DNA from 2 places in the Arthrobacter sp. zg-Y1116 genome. Region 1 is predicted to be linked to the other one. Evidence: predicted binding sites of a transcription regulator. Region 1 holds the regulator's gene; the other holds the start of a gene.
The links. The regulator LexA, encoded in region 1, represses DNA repair genes until DNA is damaged. The targets are predictions, from matches to a motif close to TCGAACANNTGTTCGA.
Positions count from the first base shown of each region.

Region 2: the regulator LexA is predicted to act here: its motif matches at 3,441-3,456, upstream of NNX34_RS11040 (DUF222 domain-containing protein).

Region 1 is NZ_JANFLR010000004.1:697,250-705,689, reverse strand. It holds gene NNX34_RS14640 (MFS transporter) at 1-740, opposite strand, end outside; gene NNX34_RS14635 (SseB family protein) at 774-1,622, opposite strand; gene priA (bifunctional 1-(5-phosphoribosyl)-5-((5-phosphoribosylamino)methylideneamino)imidazole-4-carboxamide isomerase/phosphoribosylanthranilate isomerase PriA) at 1,625-2,374, opposite strand; gene NNX34_RS14625 (hypothetical protein) at 2,397-2,555, opposite strand; gene hisH (imidazole glycerol phosphate synthase subunit HisH) at 2,564-3,202, opposite strand; gene hisB (imidazoleglycerol-phosphate dehydratase HisB) at 3,199-3,816, opposite strand; gene NNX34_RS14610 (histidinol-phosphate transaminase) at 3,936-5,036, opposite strand; gene NNX34_RS14605 (LysM peptidoglycan-binding domain-containing protein) at 5,144-5,575, opposite strand; gene lexA (transcriptional repressor LexA) at 6,037-6,843, shown strand; gene NNX34_RS14595 (ATP-dependent DNA helicase) at 6,956-8,440, opposite strand, start outside.
Region 2 is NZ_JANFLR010000002.1:906,843-915,282, forward strand. It holds gene NNX34_RS11025 (alpha/beta fold hydrolase) at 1-57, shown strand, start outside; gene NNX34_RS11030 (NAD(P)-dependent oxidoreductase) at 54-1,052, shown strand; gene NNX34_RS11035 (serine hydrolase domain-containing protein) at 1,062-1,880, shown strand; gene NNX34_RS11040 (DUF222 domain-containing protein) at 1,892-3,400, opposite strand; gene NNX34_RS11045 (serine hydrolase) at 4,180-5,265, opposite strand; gene NNX34_RS11050 (helix-turn-helix domain-containing protein) at 5,267-5,779, opposite strand; gene NNX34_RS11055 (VOC family protein) at 5,980-6,432, shown strand; gene mutM (bifunctional DNA-formamidopyrimidine glycosylase/DNA-(apurinic or apyrimidinic site) lyase) at 6,368-7,348, opposite strand; gene rnc (ribonuclease III) at 7,361-8,068, opposite strand; gene rpmF (50S ribosomal protein L32) at 8,154-8,357, opposite strand; gene NNX34_RS11075 (DUF177 domain-containing protein) at 8,360-8,440, opposite strand, start outside.

The DNA.
Region 1 (8,440 bases):
AGGCCGTTTCGCAGCCTGCCGAACAGGTTCTGCGGCCCGTCCGGCAGCCCCGCACCGGTGAGCTCCATCGGTGCTTCCTGCACGTTTGCCGGGGCCACGGCGACCGCGGCGGCCGCAGCGGCATCCTGCTCGTCTGCGGCGGTCACGGCGTTCCGGGGTTCCGCGGTCCGGGTGGGCGGGTTGAACCAGATCAGCAGCAGTCCCGCTACTGCGGCGGACACCCCTACTGCGGTCAGTCCGATGACGGACGAGCGCGTTGCTATTACCGCGCCCAGGGCAGGGCCCATCATGAAAATAAGCTCGGTGGCGATGGAATCCAGCGCAAACGCGGTGCGCCGCTGTTCGCCGGTGGCCAGGACGCCCAGCGACTGCCGCACCACGCTGAAGACCGGAAGCGTGAACACACCGCCGATCAGCGCCAGAACCAGCAGCCATTCGAAGCTGGCGTGCGGAGCAAGGCTCCAGATGACAGCTTCGGCAATAACCGAGGGAATCAGGGCACGCCTCAGGCCCACGGTGTCCACGCGGCGGCCCCGCCAGGGGGCACCCACTGCGATGCCGATGGTGACGACGGCGGCTACCGCGCCGGCGGCCGCGTAGCCCTTGTCCATGGTGTTGACCACGTGCAGGGTCAGCAGCACGCCGGCGGCGGAATGCGGGAAACGGGCGATCATCCCGATGAGCAGGACACGGCGGATAGGAGCTATCCGCAGCATCTCGCGGTACAGGCCAAAATTCACGGCAGTTCTCTTCTGGCGGCTACGCCGGACGGGTCAGCGCGTGATCTTCAGGTCAAGTGAATCCACGCGCTCAACAAACTCGGGGTTGGCAGTCAGGCGCTGCTGCAGTCCGGCCGCCAGGGCAGAAACGTCCTGCGGATCAAGTCCGGGCGCTAGCTGAAGCACCATTCTAAGCTCAGGACCGGCCCCTCCCCCGGCCACCGGAGTACCGGCGGCGGTCCGCGACGCGGTCCCCGGCCCCTGTTGGAGGGTGACGGCCAGGATCCGCGGGTCCGGCCCGGCGGCGGCTTCGGCCGCCGCGACGAGGCCGGCGTCGGCATAGGAGGGCACCCACTCCTGTTGCCGGGCCAGGGCCCACATGGCCGGGCGCCGCACCACGAAGGTGAACTCGGCTCCCGGGTCGATAACCAGCAGCTGGGCGTCTTCGGCGACGGCTGAGAGTGCGGCACGGTTGGCGTAGACCGCAACCGGCCGGGCTTCGGGATGCCAGTGTTCCAAAGCGTCCACCGAGGTGAACACCGGCAGCGCCTTGCGGCCGTCCGGGGCGTTGAGCGTCACAAGCGCCATATCGGCCTGCTTGTCCGCGGTCAGCCCGTGGTCGGATTCGGCTTCCTCCCCCAGCACGGCGATGATCGGCACGAAGACGCGGGCCGTGGCCAGGGAGGCTACGACTTCCGCTTCGCTTCCGCTCCCGGCAATCAGTTTCGCCAGGGCCGCCGCGTACCCTGCGTCGGTCTGCCCGTTGTCTGAGTCGAAGTTGTGCAGCGGGTTTCCCTCGCCGGCCAGGTCCCGTCCGGACCACGGCCGGCCCGCCGAATCGGTGGGGCCGCCGGCGCCGGCAAGGGCCGCCGCAATGTGGCCCGGTAGTTCGCGTGCTGCCATACCTAGCGTTCCGGGTGCCCGGCGACGTCGAAGGCCTGGGGCAAAGTGAACGCGCCGGCGTAGAGCGCCTTGCCAACAATGGTGCCCTCGAGCCCCAGCGGAACCAGTTCCCGGAGCGCGGCCAGGTCATCGAGGCTGGAGATGCCGCCGGAGGCGACCACCGGACGGTCGGTGCGTTTCAGTACCTCGCGGAGCAGTTCCAGGTTGGGTCCGCGCAGCGTGCCGTCCTTCGTCACATCGGTAACCACGTAGCGGGCACAGCCGGCCTCTTCCAGCCGGGCCAGGACCTCCCAGAGGTCCCCGCCTTCCTGGGTCCAGCCGCGTGCGGCGAGGGTGGTGCCGCGCACGTCAAGGCCGACGGCGATGGCCTGGCCGTAGCGGGCAATGGCGCTGGCGGTCCACCCCGGGTTCTCCAGTGCCGCGGTTCCCAGATTGACCCGGGCGGCACCGAGCTCCAGTGCCTTTTCCAGCGACTCGTCGTCCCGGATCCCGCCGGACAGTTCCACCTTGATGTCCAGGGACTTCACCACACGGCTGAGCAGGTCGAGATTCGAGCCGCGCCCGAACGCCGCGTCGAGGTCCACGAGATGGACCCATTCGGCGCCGTCGTTCTGCCAGGCCAGGGCTGCGTCCAGCGGATCGCCGTAGCTGGTCTCGCTGCCTGCCTCGCCCTGCACCAGTCGCACGGCTTGGCCGTCCGCTACGTCTACGGCGGGCAGCAGTTCAAGGACAGGGGTTTCGCTGAAGGGCATTTGGATGCTTTCGGTGGTGGGGTCAGGAGAGGTCGAGGGTCAGCAGGTACGCGCCCAGCAGGGCCATTCCGGCCAGGACCCAGAAACTGATAACGATGATTTTGGACATGCCCTGGCTGCGGAAGGAAACCGCACCTCCGATGAGCAGTCCGGCCAGGCCCATGAGGATAACGCTCCACATATCGGTGCCTAGCCCAGGGTCTTCAGCCAGTTGTTCAGCAGCGCCGCACCGGCGTCACCGGACTTTTCCGGATGGAACTGGGTGGCCGACAGGGCGCCGTTCTCCACCGCGGCGATGAACGGGCCGCCGTGGTCCGCCCAGGTCACCTGCGGCGGGCGCATGGCCGGCTGGGTGACGTCGAAGTCCCATTTCTGCACCCCGTAGCTGTGTACAAAGTAGAACCGCTCGTTCTCGATGCCCTCAAACAGTGCCGATCCTTCGGGCGGAGTCACGGTGTTCCAGCCCATGTGGGGTACGACGTCGGCGGCCAGCCGCTCGACCACGCCGGGCCATTCGCCCATCCCCTTGGTCCGGACACCGTGTTCCACGCCTTCGTCAAAGAGGACCTGCAGGCCTACGCAGATACCCAGGACCGGCCGGCCGCCGGCTACGCGGCGCCCGATCATGCGGATCGCGTCCACGTCCTTGAGGCCCTGCATTACCGCCGCGAAGGCTCCAACACCGGGCACCACCAACCCATCGGCGTTCAGCACATCGTCAGGCTTGGCGCTGAGCGTGACGTTGGCGCCGGCGTGCTCCAGGGCGCGGACAGCCGACCGGATGTTGCCGGATCCGTAGTCCAGGACAGTGACGTTGCGGGGACTCACAGTGCTCCCTTTGTGGAGGGGATGCCCTCGACGCGCGGATCGGATTCGACGGCTGCACGCAGGGCGCGGGCGAAGGCCTTGAACTGGGCCTCGACGATGTGGTGCGGATCGCGTCCGCCAAGGACCCGCATGTGAAGGCAGATCTGGGCGTGCAGGGTGATGGCTTCGAACACGTGGCGGGTCAGGGATCCGGTGAAGTGTCCGCCGATCAGGTGGTATTCCTGGCCGGCGGGTTCCCCGGAGTGCACCAGGTAGGGACGCCCGGAAATATCGACGACGGCGTTTGCCAGCGCCTCGTCCAAGGGTACCGTGGCTTCGCCGAAGCGGCGGATGCCGGCCTTGGTGCCCAGGGCAGTCTTCAGCGCCTCGCCGATGCTGATCGCGACGTCCTCGACCGTGTGGTGGACGTCGATGTGGGTGTCGCCGGTGGCCCGGACGGTGAGGTCCATCAGCGAGTGCTTGGCCAGCGCCGTCAGCATGTGGTCATAGAACGGCACCGAGGTGCTGATATCGGCGCGGCCGGTGCCGTCCAGGTCCAGCTCGACGAAGACAGACGATTCGCTGGTGGTCCGCTCAAGGCGGGCGGTGCGTCCGGTGGCGGTCTCCACAGTCATGGGGTTCCTTCACGAAGATTGGAAGCGGGGCAATAGGCAAAGCCCCGGCAGGTCATCAGTTTAGTCCCGAACGCCCCGACTCACTGAAACCGGGGTCATCCTGGGTGCCCGGCTTCCGCTCAGGCAGCGAGCAGTTCCCGCAGCCGCGTCAGGAACGCAGTGGTTTCGGCTTCGGTGCCGGCGGTGACCCTCAGGTGGCCCTCGATGCCGATGTCACGGACGAGGACCCCGGCTTCGAGCAGGCCTTCCCATACCGCCCGGGGATTCTCCATACCGCTGAACAGCACGAAATTGGCGTCCGACGGCGCCGGTTCCAGTCCGAGCGCACGCAGTTCTTTCACGATGCGGTCCCGCTGGCCCTTGATGTCTTCCACATTGGAGAGGAGCGCATCGGCGTGCGTGAGGGCAGCATTCGCCGTCGCCTGAGTGATGGCGGAGAGGTGGTAGGGCAGGCGGACCAGCCGCAGGGCGTCCGCAATCTGCGGCGCTGCGGCAAGGTAGCCGATCCGGGCCCCGGCGAGTGCGAAGGCCTTCGACATGGTCCGGGAGATAATCAGCCGCTCCCGGCCAGGGAGCAGCTGCAGCGCACTGGGGGTATCGGCGTGGGAAAACTCTGCATACGCCTCATCAACGACGACGATGGCGTTCGAAGCTTCTCCCGCTTCATAGGCGGCTTCGATCACGTCCAGTTCCAGGGCGGTACCCGTGGGATTGTTCGGGGTGCACAGGATCACGATATTGGGTGCCTGCGCCCGGATCTGCTCCGCAGCCGATTCGGGGGTCAGGGAGAAGTCCCGCTCCCGCGAGCCGGTGACGTACGCGGTGCCGGTGCCGCTGGCGAGCAGCGGGTACATGGAGTAGGTGGGCGGGAAGCTCATGGCCGTCCGCCCGGGTCCGCCGAACGCCTGCAGGATCTGCTGGAGAACCTCGTTGGAACCGTTCCCGGCCCAGATATTCTCCGCAGCCAGTCCGTGGCCGAGATATTTGGCCAGGTTTTCCCGCAGCAGGGTGAATTCGCGGTCGGGATATCGGTTCAGGCCGGCGACCACTGATTCAATCTCGGCCAGAATGGCCCGGCGCACATGCTCCGGAAGTCCGTGGGTATTTTCGTTGACGTTCAGCAGGATGGGCACATCCAGCTGAGGGGCGCCGTACGGGGTCAGGCCCCGCAGATCATCGCGCAGGGGAAGTCTGTTCAGGTTTTCCAGCTGTTCGTTCACTTCTACAGCTTAGGACGGACTGCGGTGACGTTGTATTTGAGGGACTTCCAGCACCCCTCTGTTACGGGCACGCAGGTAAGGATCACCGGAGCGCGCTGGCCGGTGGATCAGCGTGAGACCGGGATATAAATCTGGCTGCCGGCAGGGACGGTGGCGTCCGCCAGGTTGTTGAGTTCCACGATGTCGGCGACCACGGTGCGGGGATCCCGGTCCGGAGCGAACTCGGTGGCGAGCGACCACAGTGAATCCCCGGCGGATACACCCACCTGGATGGTGCGTGTCTGTTCCGGGGAGTCCCCCGAGGCCATGGCCGGTGCGGTGAAGAATCCGATGAAGGCCAGCAGTGCGGCGGCCACGATCATCAGCGGGGCGCCGACCAGGACGAGCCGGCCACGGCGAGTCAGGCGCAGCGGGACAGATGCCTGGGCGTCCGCGGTGGTGGCCATGCGGGCGGGGCCGGCCGCCCGGTCGGGGGAAGATCCGGTGATGCTCTGTGCAGTGATGCTCTGTGCAGTGAGGGGAAGTACGTGTACTGACATGTCAATACCTTTCCGGTCCGAAGAGCAGCTCCGCCGATTCCCCCGCCTCCCGTAAAAAGCACCGGGAAAACAGTGTGGCTCGAAACTGCATTCGAACATCTGGTGGGTCCGCCGAGGTGTCGGTGGACCGTTTTCTACTCAGGGTCGAACATATGTTCGAAGCTGTACTCGAACATTTCTAGCACTTATCTACGAACATTGTCGAGACTCGCTCGAATATATGTTTGAAAATATGCCTGCGCTCCCCTAGCGTTGAACCTGTTGGAAGCGGCTGGGACCAACTAACCATCCGGCACTGACAAAACGGCTTGGCGGGATAGACCACCGCATCCAACCACTGCATCGAATCAACGCACCGCAGCACCTCAGCAACGCAGCACCGCAGCACCGCAGCACCAACCAGATACACCGCTAGAACCATCCGGCCCGCATCCACGGGCCGACTGTGAAGGGAAGCCGACGTGGCCCGTGTTACCAATGGCAGCACCCCCTCCCCTGCCGCGCCCGCGCCGGCAGGACGTACCAAGGGCCTTACCGCCCGGCAGACGAAGATCCTGGAGACCATCCAGCGTTCGGTGAACGCGAACGGCTATCCCCCGTCCATGCGGGAGATCGGCGACATAGTGGGGCTGGCCAGCCTTTCCAGCGTTACGCACCAGCTGAGCCAGTTGGAGAAGCTGGGCTACATCCGCCGGGACCCCAAGCGCCCGCGCGCCATGGAGATACTGGTTCCGCTTCTGCTCCGCGATGCTCCTGTGCGCCGAGGCAAAGGCAACGCGGGCGGCGACGGGAACACCGTGGAGGCTGCTGAGGGTGCAGCAAAGGGCGGCTCCGGCGGCGGCAGCCCACGCACGCAACGTTCCGGCAGCGTCTCCGACCTCACCACCGCAATCGACACCGCGATGGTTCCGCTGGTCGGGCGGATCGCCGCAGGCGGACCCATCCTGGCCGACCAGCAGGTCGAAGAGATGGTCCCCCTTCCGCGCCAGCTCGTAGGTCACGGCGACCTGTTTATGCTTCGCGTGGCGGGCGATTCCATGGTGGATGCGGCCATCTGCGACGGTGACTGGGTGGTTGTCCGCCGCCAGCCCACCGCCGAAAACGGTGACATTGTCGCGGCCCTGCTCGAAGACGAGGCAACCGTGAAGACCTTCCGGCAGCGCAACGGACACACCTGGCTGCTGCCCCAGAACACCCGCTACGAGCCGATCCTCGGTGACGAAGCCACCATTATGGGCAAAGTCGTCTCGGTGATGCGTTCGCTCTAGGCACAAGCTGACCGTCCTGGCCGGACGTGAAAAAGGACCATGCAAAAGCAGCGCCGCCGGTACACGGCAGCGCTGTTTTTTGCTTCCCGGGATCCCCTTTCCCGGGCGGAGTTTACTTCTTCGCGCCCGCGGGTTCCGCGGCGAGCCGCTTCAGTGCCTGAAGCACCACGGAACGGTCGGTGGTGGACCAGAACGGCGGCAGGGCGGCCCGCAGGAAACTGCCGTAGCGCGCGGTTGCCAGGCGTGAGTCAAGCACAGCCACCACTCCCTTATCCCCGGAGGCGCGGATCAGCCGGCCGGCACCCTGGGCGAGCCGGACGGCTGCGTGGGTGGCCGAGACGCTCATGAAGCCGTTGCCCCCGGCCTTGGCAACCGCCCGGGTGCGGGCGGTCATCAACGGATCGTCCGGGCGCGGGAACGGAATCCGGTCAATGATGACCAGCCGGCAGGAGGCGCCGGGGACGTCCACGCCCTGCCAGAGGGACATGGTGCCGAACAGGCAGGTCTCGTCCTCGTCGGCAAACTGCTGGACCAGGGCGGACATGGTGGATTCCCCTTGGCAGAGGATCGGAAAGTCCACCCGCTTCCGCAGGGCTTCCGCGGCTTCCTCCGCTGCACGGCGGGAGGAGAAAAGCCCCAAGGCGCCGCCGCCTGAGGCCTTGATCAGCGCCTCCAGTTCATCCAGCTGCTCCGGGGAGGTGCCGCGTCCCGGTTTCGGCAGGTCCTTGGCTACGTACAGGACACCCTGCCGCGGGTAGTCGAAGGGGCTGCCGACGTCGGTCCCCGTCCACTTCGGTGCACCGGCACCCAGCAGCCCCAGGGCTCCGGCCACCGGGCCGAACTCCGCCCCGATGGCGAGGGTGGCCGAGGTCAGCACCACGGTGTGCCCGTCGAACAGGCCTTCGCGCAGCCGGCCGGCCACGGACAGCGGTGCAACGTTGATGGTGGGTGGTGCGTCTTCTTCCGGGGCGGTGTAGCCGGTGCCCGGCGAGAAGGTGCTGGCACGCGACGCCCACAGCACCTCCCCTGAATTCACTGCGTCAAGGATCCGTTCGCACAGTTCCAGGACAGCCATCAGGCGCGAGCGTGCCATCTGGCGGCCGCCGTCGACGGCGTCGGAGCCTTCGGGCTTGGAGTCGGACAGCGCCGTGCGGCAGGCTTCACGCACGGATCCCAGGACCAGCTCCTGGTCTTCGGACAGCCCCGCGGCCAGCAGGCCGGAGGGCACCGGGGCAAACACCGAGTCGAAGGCCCGGCCGGCAGCGGCAAGCGGCTCCATGGTGGCGGACGTGTGTTTGCGTGCTGCGGAGACCGCCGCGGCAATGACTGTTCCGGAGAGTTGTCCGGTAACCGCTCCGGTAACCCGGTCCTGCAGCTCGTGGGCCTCATCGATCACCACTACGTCATAGTCCGGCAGGACGGCCAGTCCCTCGAACGCACTGATGGCCAGCATCGCGTGGTTGGTGATCACCAGATCGGCGACGGCGGCCTTGGCCCGTGCCCGTTCGCTGAAACAGGCCTCCGCCACCGGGCACTTCTGCGCCCCCAGGCACTCCATGGAGGTGACGGACACCTGACGCCAGGCACGGTCGCTGAC
Region 2 (8,440 bases), on a different contig from region 1:
GCCTCCCGGCTGCTCGCCGGCGGTCCGGTGCCGAGCCCGGGCAAGGGACGGCGATGAGCTCCGCCGTCCTGCCTCCCCGGAATGTCCTCGTCACTGGCGCCAGCGGCCTGCTGGGCGGCGCCGTTGCGGACCTGCTGGAAGCCAAGGGCCACAAGGTCCGCACGTTCCAGCGCCGGCCGGGAGTCCCGGGCCGGGACTCCGTGGCCGGGTCCGTTGCCGATCCCGCTGCTGCTGCCCGCGCCGTGGACGGGATGGACGCAGTAATCCATCTCGCCGCGAAGGTTTCCTTTACCGGCGAGTGGCATGAGTTCGAGGAAACCAACATCGTTGGTACGCAGGTCCTGCTGCAGGCTGCGCAGGCGGCCGGGGTCCGCGACGTCGTCTTCGTGTCCTCTCCGTCCGTGGCGCACTTCGGCGAACCGATTGCCGGTGCCGGTGCGGGTACTGCAGATCCGTCCCGTGCCCGCGGCTTCTACGCCGCGTCCAAGGCCCAGGCCGAGCTCATTGCGCTGGCGCAGAACTCCTCCGATTTCCGGGTCACTGCCATCCGCCCGCATATCGTCTGGGGTCCCGGCGATACGCAGCTGGTGGAACGCGTGATCGACCGTGCCCGGTCCGGCCGGCTGCCGCTGCTCGATGCCGGTGCTGCGCTGATCGACACCACGTATATCGACAACGCGGCGGCAGCCATTGTCCGCGGGCTGGAGCGGATGGATGCCGCGGCCGGCCGAGCCCTCGTGGTGACTAACGGACAGCCGAGGCCGGTAGGGGAACTGATTGCCGGGATCTGTGCCGCCGCTGGAGTGGCTGCACCGGGCTGGAGCGTTCCCGGCAAGGTTGCCCGCGGCGCAGGAAGCCTGATCGAGAAGGCATGGTTGGTGGCCGGCCGGCGGGGCCTGGTCCATGACGAGCCGCCCATGACCCGCTTCCTAGCCGAGCAGCTCTCGACGTCGCACTGGTTTGACCAGCGCGAAACCCGCGAAATGCTGGACTGGACGCCCGAAGTTTCGATTGAAGACGGCATGATCCGGCTTGCCCGGCACTACTCCTAGGATGATCCCGTGAAAAGCCTGCAGAAGATCGAGTCCTGGCCCGTAGACCACGCCGCTGCCGCCGTCGTAGGCGTTGACGGCGAGGTGCTGGGAACCGCCGGCGACCAGGACCTCCGTTTTCGGCTGGCGTCAGTCACCAAGCTGCTGAGCGCATACGCCGTTCTGGTGTCCCTCGATGAGGGAGCCTTGGAACTCGATCAGCCTGCGGGCCCCGAGGGATCCACCGTCCGGCATCTGCTGGCCCATTCCGGCGGCTACGACTTCGGCGAGCGCACCGTCCGCTACACCCCCGGTACCCGGCGCCTGTATTCCAACGCGGGTTTTGAGGTACTCGGAGAGACACTGGAGCAGGCTACGGGCATGGCCTTCGGGGAATACCTGCGGGAAGGCGTGCTGGTTCCGCTGGGCATGTCTTCCACAACACTGGAGGGCTCCCCCGCTGCCGGTGCCGTCTCCACGGCTGCGGACCTCAGCAGGTTTGCTGCCGAGCTGCAGGCTCCCACGCTCACGGATCCGGGCCGGCTGACGGAAGCCACGCAGGTGGTCTTTCCCGGCCTGGCGGGAGTGCTTCCCGGTTTCGGCCGGCAGAAGGAGAACGACTGGGGTCTCGGTTTCGAGATCCGTGCCCATAAGTCTCCGCACTGGACCGGTGCCAACAGCTCGCCGGCCGCTTTCGGGCACTTCGGCCAGTCGGGCACTTTCCTCTGGGTGGATCCTGCGGCTCGTGCTGCTGCTGTCTGCCTTACCGACCGCGATTTCGGTCCTTGGGCTGCCGAGGTGTGGCCTCCCTTTACCGACGGGGTCCTTGCGGAGCTGGCGGACCGGTAGCGTTCTGCCTGCTACGCGGCCCAAACCAGGTCCACGATGCAGGCTTCCAGGAAACCCTTCGGGGGCGGCTTGCCTCCCGTCCGATCGCCAGCGCTGTCCTCGGCCCTGCTTCCGGGGAGCGGAGGCGCCGTGGACCGGTAGGTGTGCCCTGTTGGGGTGGTGGTCTCGACGGTGTGCGGTGTAGTTGATCCCGGCGGCGGATCGAGCGTTTGCGCCTTCCAATCGGGTGCTTCCTTAGCCTGGTTGCATGCCTCGCAGAGTCCCTGCCCATTTGCGATTTCGGTGGGACCGCCGTCCTGATGGGGACGAATATGGTCGAGATGCCGAATCGGTGCCCCGCACCACGGCATTCGGCAGGTCTGGTCGCGTGCCGCGATAAACCGTCCCAGCGAAGCCGTGAACAAGCGCGCCCGGGAATCCATAGTGACTAATTGACCGGCAATCGGTTCGGTGTAGAGCCGGCGGATCCAGCGTTCTTCCTGCTTGTCCTGCTTCGTTGTCCGGCCTGCAGCCCGTTGCCCGTCATGTTCGGAGTCCTGCCCGGGTTCCTGCCCCGGACGCCTTCCCCGGACCAGGTCCCTTGCCCATTGCGCCGGCACCGGGCCGTACCCGGGGACCAGAGCAGGCTCTGAGTCTCCGCCGAACAGTGTCCGGTCCGACATCACCAGCTGAACTTCCACCTTCAGCTGCCCTGCCTCCGCCTGGCCGGTCACGCGTTCCACGAGAGTGTCCGCCATGATCTGGCCCCGCCCCCGGGTATCTCCGGTTGCCCGCAGCCGGTCTGCTTCACGGGACAGTGCGGCAAAGACTCCCACTCCCTGGGCGACGGGCAGTAGTCCGGTTAGGTAAGTCATGGTGTCCGGTGCCGGACGGCAGGAAACAAAGCGTTCGGATTCGGCTTTGGCTGCGCGCTTGGCCGCTGCCTGCGGGTCGAGCCGGTAAGCGGCACCTCTGGTACGGGAAATGATCTGCCGGTCCCCCAGGCTTTCAAGCACGTCCGGATCTCCGGCCAGTTCTTCATCCACCCGCCGCCGGTCCTCCAGACTCAGGCAAGCTGTCTCGCGGACCAGCAGCGTTGCCCGCCATTCACTGATTTTCCCGCGGGTCAGCGCGTCCAGCGTGCACGGCATCTCTTTTGTCAGCACCTTGGCAAACCCCAGCAGCCGTCCCCCGCGGCTCGGTGACTCCCTGCGGGCCAAGGCAATCTGTCCGGCGACACCGCGGCCCAGATCCTCGCGCCGCACTCCGGCCTCGGCCTGCTTCCGGCGCTGCGAGGCATCGAATTCTACAGCGGCCCGGGCCTGTGCCGCCGAGGCTGCGGCTTTCAGTTCCTCGAGCGCCCGGATCCGGCCAATGAGCTCGCGGTCATCCGGCGCCCCGCTGGACAGGCCCTCAGCTTGATCCCCCAGTACCTCAACCCACGCGTTCACCAACGCGGTACCGGCGGTCGATCCGCCGGTCCGCGGGTGGTTTGCAGGGTGGTTTGCAGGGTGGTTTGCAGGGTGAGAATATTCGAACATGTGTTCGAGTCTATCGGGGTCTGGAGCTCTGATCTAGGCGTAAAATACCCGTTCAACCACCTGTTTTTTCAGTTGTCTTTTATAGCCTTCCAAGCGACGCTCTTGCGGCCGAAACCGGCCTTACCCAGCGAGAAAAGAAACCACGACGACGCCGAGCAGCAGTGCAGCGTTCCCCGCCAGCGCGAGGTTTCCGGGCTCCTTCTTCGGCTTCTTCTTCCCGGCCTTCGGCTTCCGGTCAGGCTTTCCGGGGTCTGGGCTTCCGGGGTCTGGGCTGCCAGGGTCGGAATTCCCGGTGCCGGGTGCGGCCGCCCTTTCCCGCACAGGAAAGAACGGTAGCCGTGACCGCTCCACCGATGCGGCTTGTGCCGCCGCGGTCTGCGGCAGCCGGGATTGATCCGACGCCTCCGCAGGGATGTCTGGGTTCGGAACCAGCTCCGAACCGGCCGGCTCCGGTCCCGTCGTAGCCTCGGATACCTTCTCCCGTAACGGACCCTCAGACTCAACCCGACCCGGCAGCTCCGGCCAGCGAAGAACGGCACCGGCAACAGCCGCAGCGAGCGCGACCACGGCCACCACCCATAGGGCCACAGACCCGGAAGCCCACGGGGACATCAGACGTAAAAGGCCGGCGATAAATGCCGCTTCCATCAAACCGGCCAGCAAAGACCTCCGGCTGGGGCCGGACGGCTGTCCCGCCCGCTTCCAGACGGGAACCGCCACGGACAGGCAGAGCGCCACCAGCCAGACGGCGAGGATCCAGGACAACAGGGTGAATGTCATCAGAGACCTTCCTTCAGCAAAGCCAAGGCAGCTTCTTCCTGCCCGGCAGCCACGTTGGAGAGGATCAGCACCGCCGTGCCCGCCTCGCGGTCCATCGCCGCCATGGCCGAGAAGCCTCCGGTCATGCCGTTGTGCCAGGTCGCAGCCCGCCCACTCGAGGGAGAAGCCTGGGTGAACCATGCCAGGCCCACCTGCTCTCCGTCCTCACCGGTATCCCACTGCGGTTCCAGGGCGCGGGAACCCGGAGCAGCGTCCGCCAGCAGTGCCTGGAGGTAGAGCGACATATCCGCTGCGGTAGACCGGATCCCACCCATCGGCGCCCCGCCGTTGCCGGTCCAGGCACCCTCTGGCAGTCCGCTTGCATTCCGGCCGGTCGGAGCATCGGGACGCAGGTTGTCGGCCGTCATTGGCACGTACGTGTCCTTCATTCCCAGTGGCTCGAAAATCCGCTGCTCCAGCAGGTCGGTGTATTCCATCCCGGCTGCCTTGGCGAGCAGCTGCCCGAGGAAGGCATACCCGAGGTTGGAGTAGGCCACCGTTCCCCTTCCGCCCACCGACGCAGACTGTGCCTGCTCCAGCACCTCGGCAGGCGAGGCGGTGTAGGGGTCGCGGTGGAGCACGGTGCCGGCAAGCAGGGAGACCATCGCTCCCGGATCGGTGGCAAGCCGGGGTAGCCCCGAACGGTGGCTGGCCAATTCGGCCAGGGTGACGGTGCCGATCTCGGCTTCCGAGACCCGCAGCTCAGGCCCCAGGATCTCGGCAACGGTGGTCTCCAACGTCACCTCGCCGCGCTCGACGGCGTCGGCGAGCAGCGCTGCAGTGAATGTCTTGGACACCGAACCGATTTCGAACTCGGTCCGCTCGTCGGCACCGAATCCGGCAAACCGGACAGCGCCGTTTTCGAGGTAGGCCACGCTGACCGCATCGGCAGGTTTCTGCAGCAGGGGCCGGACAGCATCGGCGAGGGCTGCATCCCCGGAAACCTGCGTCGACAGGCGCGGCGTCCACGGGGCAGCTAGGAGCCCGGCGGCCAGTACCGCTGCAGCAGCCAGGACGGCCACGGTCATGCGTCGGTGTTTGGACATGTCAGTTACCTCCGGAGGCAGCGGTCAGAATCGCCAGCAGCGGGATGACCCGGGCCGGCGGGATTTGGTAGCGGGACCGGGCGTGCGGTGCGAGCCATCCCGAGGCGGTCAGCTGGTGAACGTGGTGGTAAATCTGTCCGGAGGTTCCGGAACCCAGTTCCTCCACCAGTTCTGCCACGGTCTCGGTTCCGCCGAGCACGGCGCGGAGCACGGCCAGACGGACGGGATGGCCGAGGGAGGCAAGGGTTTCGGCGAACTGCGTCCAGTCGACGTCGAGCAGGTGCCCGGTCTCCAACCCGTACTGGTACTCGTAGTGGGCACCGGCGGCGGTAGTGGCGGTGCCGGTGAACAGCACGGCTCCCGGCTCGGGATGGCGCTTCCGCACCCCTTCCAGGGCCCAGAACACGTCTGCCCCGTCCGCGGCCGACGTCGGTTCGGCTGCTTCCGTGCGTTGCTCCAGGGCTGCCACGCGTGCTTCCAGCGCCTCCAGCCGGGCGTCGTCTCCTGCAGTCATGAATAGAGAATTACGTAATTCCGAAAAGATTGCAAGAGTTTCGTGATTTTCCTGGTCCTGGCGCTGGTGGCGGGACCAGCCATAGATGGAGCGCGCCCGGTGTGACGCCGGCTGCTGGGCGACGGATACCACCCGGATTTGTTACCGTACGCAAAGGTGCCGTGAACGGGCGCACTCCAACGCCCGAGATGAGGACAGCCGTGAAAATCTACAATCCGCAGGTCATCTTGTTCGTCGCCGACGTCGCGCGGGCGGCACGCTTCTACGCGGCCCTCGGCTTCACTGAAGAGTTCCGCGCAACGGGAGCAGGGACAGCACCCGTCAAAATCGAAATGTCATTGGAAGGCTTCGAACTCGGGCTCGCTCTGCCTGGACCGGCGGCCGAAGCCCACGGGCTCACCCCGGTCACGGCCGGACACCGTGCGTGCCTCACGCTCTGGACGGATGACGCCGCAGCCGCCTACACAGCTGCGCTCGACGCCGGAGCGAAAGACCTTCAAGGACCGCACCCGTTCCTGGACGGAAAACTGCGGGTTGCATTCGTCGAGGACTTCGACGGACATCCGATCCAGTTCGCGGAACGGAAAACTACCAGCGGCCGTTCCGGGGCCGCGGCTGGCACACGGGACAGCTGTACGACGACCGGTTCATAAACGAATCCCGCCGGATCAGGGTATGCAGTCCCAGTTCCTCGCAGCGCGGGCAGGGCAGCCCTTCGCGGCCATAGGCGTTGAGGGACCGGGAGAAGTACCCGGAGGCGCCGTTCACATTGACGTACAGCGAGTCGAAGCTGGTGCCGCCCGCAGCCAGGGCACGGGTCATCACGTCCCGGGCGGCCTCGACCAGCCGCAGCGCGTCAGCCCGGCGCATGGTGTCCGTGGGGCGGGCAAAGTGCATCCGTGCCGCCCACAGGGACTCGTCGGCATAAATGTTTCCGACCCCGGAAATCAGTCCCTGGTCCAGCAGGGCGCGTTTGATCCCGGTCTTCCTGCCCCGCAGCCGACGGTAGAACTCGTCAAAGGAAAACGCCGGATCGAGGGGGTCCCGCGCAATGTGCGCGGCTTCCTGCGCCACGAGCGGAAGTCCGGTTTCGGACAGGCCGCCGGGAGCGCCGTCGGGAGTCGGCACCAGATCGGTGAGGAACACACCGCCGAAGATCCGCTGGTCCACAAAACGCAGCTCGTCCGGCATCGCAGCACCGGAGGCATCAACGGCGGGACTGAGCGTGAACCGGACCTTCAGGTGCTTCTCGTCCGGAAGCGCCGAGTCCTCCATCAGCAGCTGCCCGCTCATGCCGAGGTGGGCCATCAGCGCAAAGGGGGGCACGACGTCGTCGTCCGCACCGTTCGGTGAAGGAGCCGACTCGAGCAGCGGCAGCCAAAGGAACTTGCCGCGGCGCACGACGTCGGCCACCACCGCGCCTTCAAGGTTGGCGACGAGGTCGGCCGGGCCGGGCGCATGGCGCCGCACGGACCGGGGATCCACGACTTCGACGCCGGTGATGGTACGGCCGCGGACCCATGACGCCAGTCCGCGGCGGACCACCTCGACTTCGGGAAGCTCAGGCATTGCCGGGAGTGCCTAGGAACCGGCAGCCGCGGAATCGGCTTCCTTGGCGTTGATCATCTTCCAGGAGGCAGCGGCGGCTTCCTGCTCGGCTTCCTTCTTGGAGTGGCCGACACCGGTGCCGTAGGCCTTGTCACCGATATGCAGGACAGCAACGAAGCTGCGGGAATGGTCGGGACCGGATCCGGAGACCCGGTATTCGATGTCGCCCATTTTCCGGCCGGCAGCGATCTCCTGGATGCTCGTTTTCCAGTCCGTGCCGGCGCCGAGTGCCTCGGCATTGGACAGCAGCGGCCCGACAAGGCGCATCACCATCTGCCGCGCGGTTTCGATTCCGTGATCCAGGTACACGGCACCGATGATTGCCTCGGTGGTGTCCGCAAGGATGGAGGATTTGTCGCGCCCGTTGGTCAGCTTTTCACCCTGGCCCAGCAGGATGTACTCCCCCAGCCCCAGGCCGCGGGCAATGCCGGCGAGGGCACGGGTACTCACGACGGCGGAGCGGCGCTTGGCCAGCTCGCCCTCGGAAAGATCAGGATTATCCCGGTAGAGCGCATCGGTTACCGAGAACCCCAGAATGGAGTCACCCAGGAATTCCAGGCGCTCGTTCGTGGGGATGCCGCCCTGCTCGTAAGCGTAGGAACGGTGCGTGAGTGCAAGACGAAGCGTCCCGGCGTCGATATCGACACCGAGACGCTTCATAAGCTCTTCAGTATTCTTCACTTTTTGGATACAACCCGAAAAGCAGTATTCACGTGCCCGACCGCAACAACACTAATGATGCGCAAAACCGGGCCGAACACTGGTCTTAGACGTCCGCGACCTTGCGGCCCTTGTATTCAAGGAACAGCGCAGTACCGGCGGAGTCGGTTACGACCTTGGCCTGGTGCGGCAGGCTATAGGTGACGCGGCCGTTCTCCACGGTCTTCACCAGGTTGGGCGCGGTCGCCTTCCACTGGGACCGGCGTGCACGTGTATTCGCGCGGGACATTTTCCGCTTCGGAACAGCCACGGCTAACTCTCTTCTCTCTCGTCTGACTCTGTACTTGGTGCCGCAGTATCTTCTGCGGCCGTGCCGGTCAGCCCGGCGAGGGC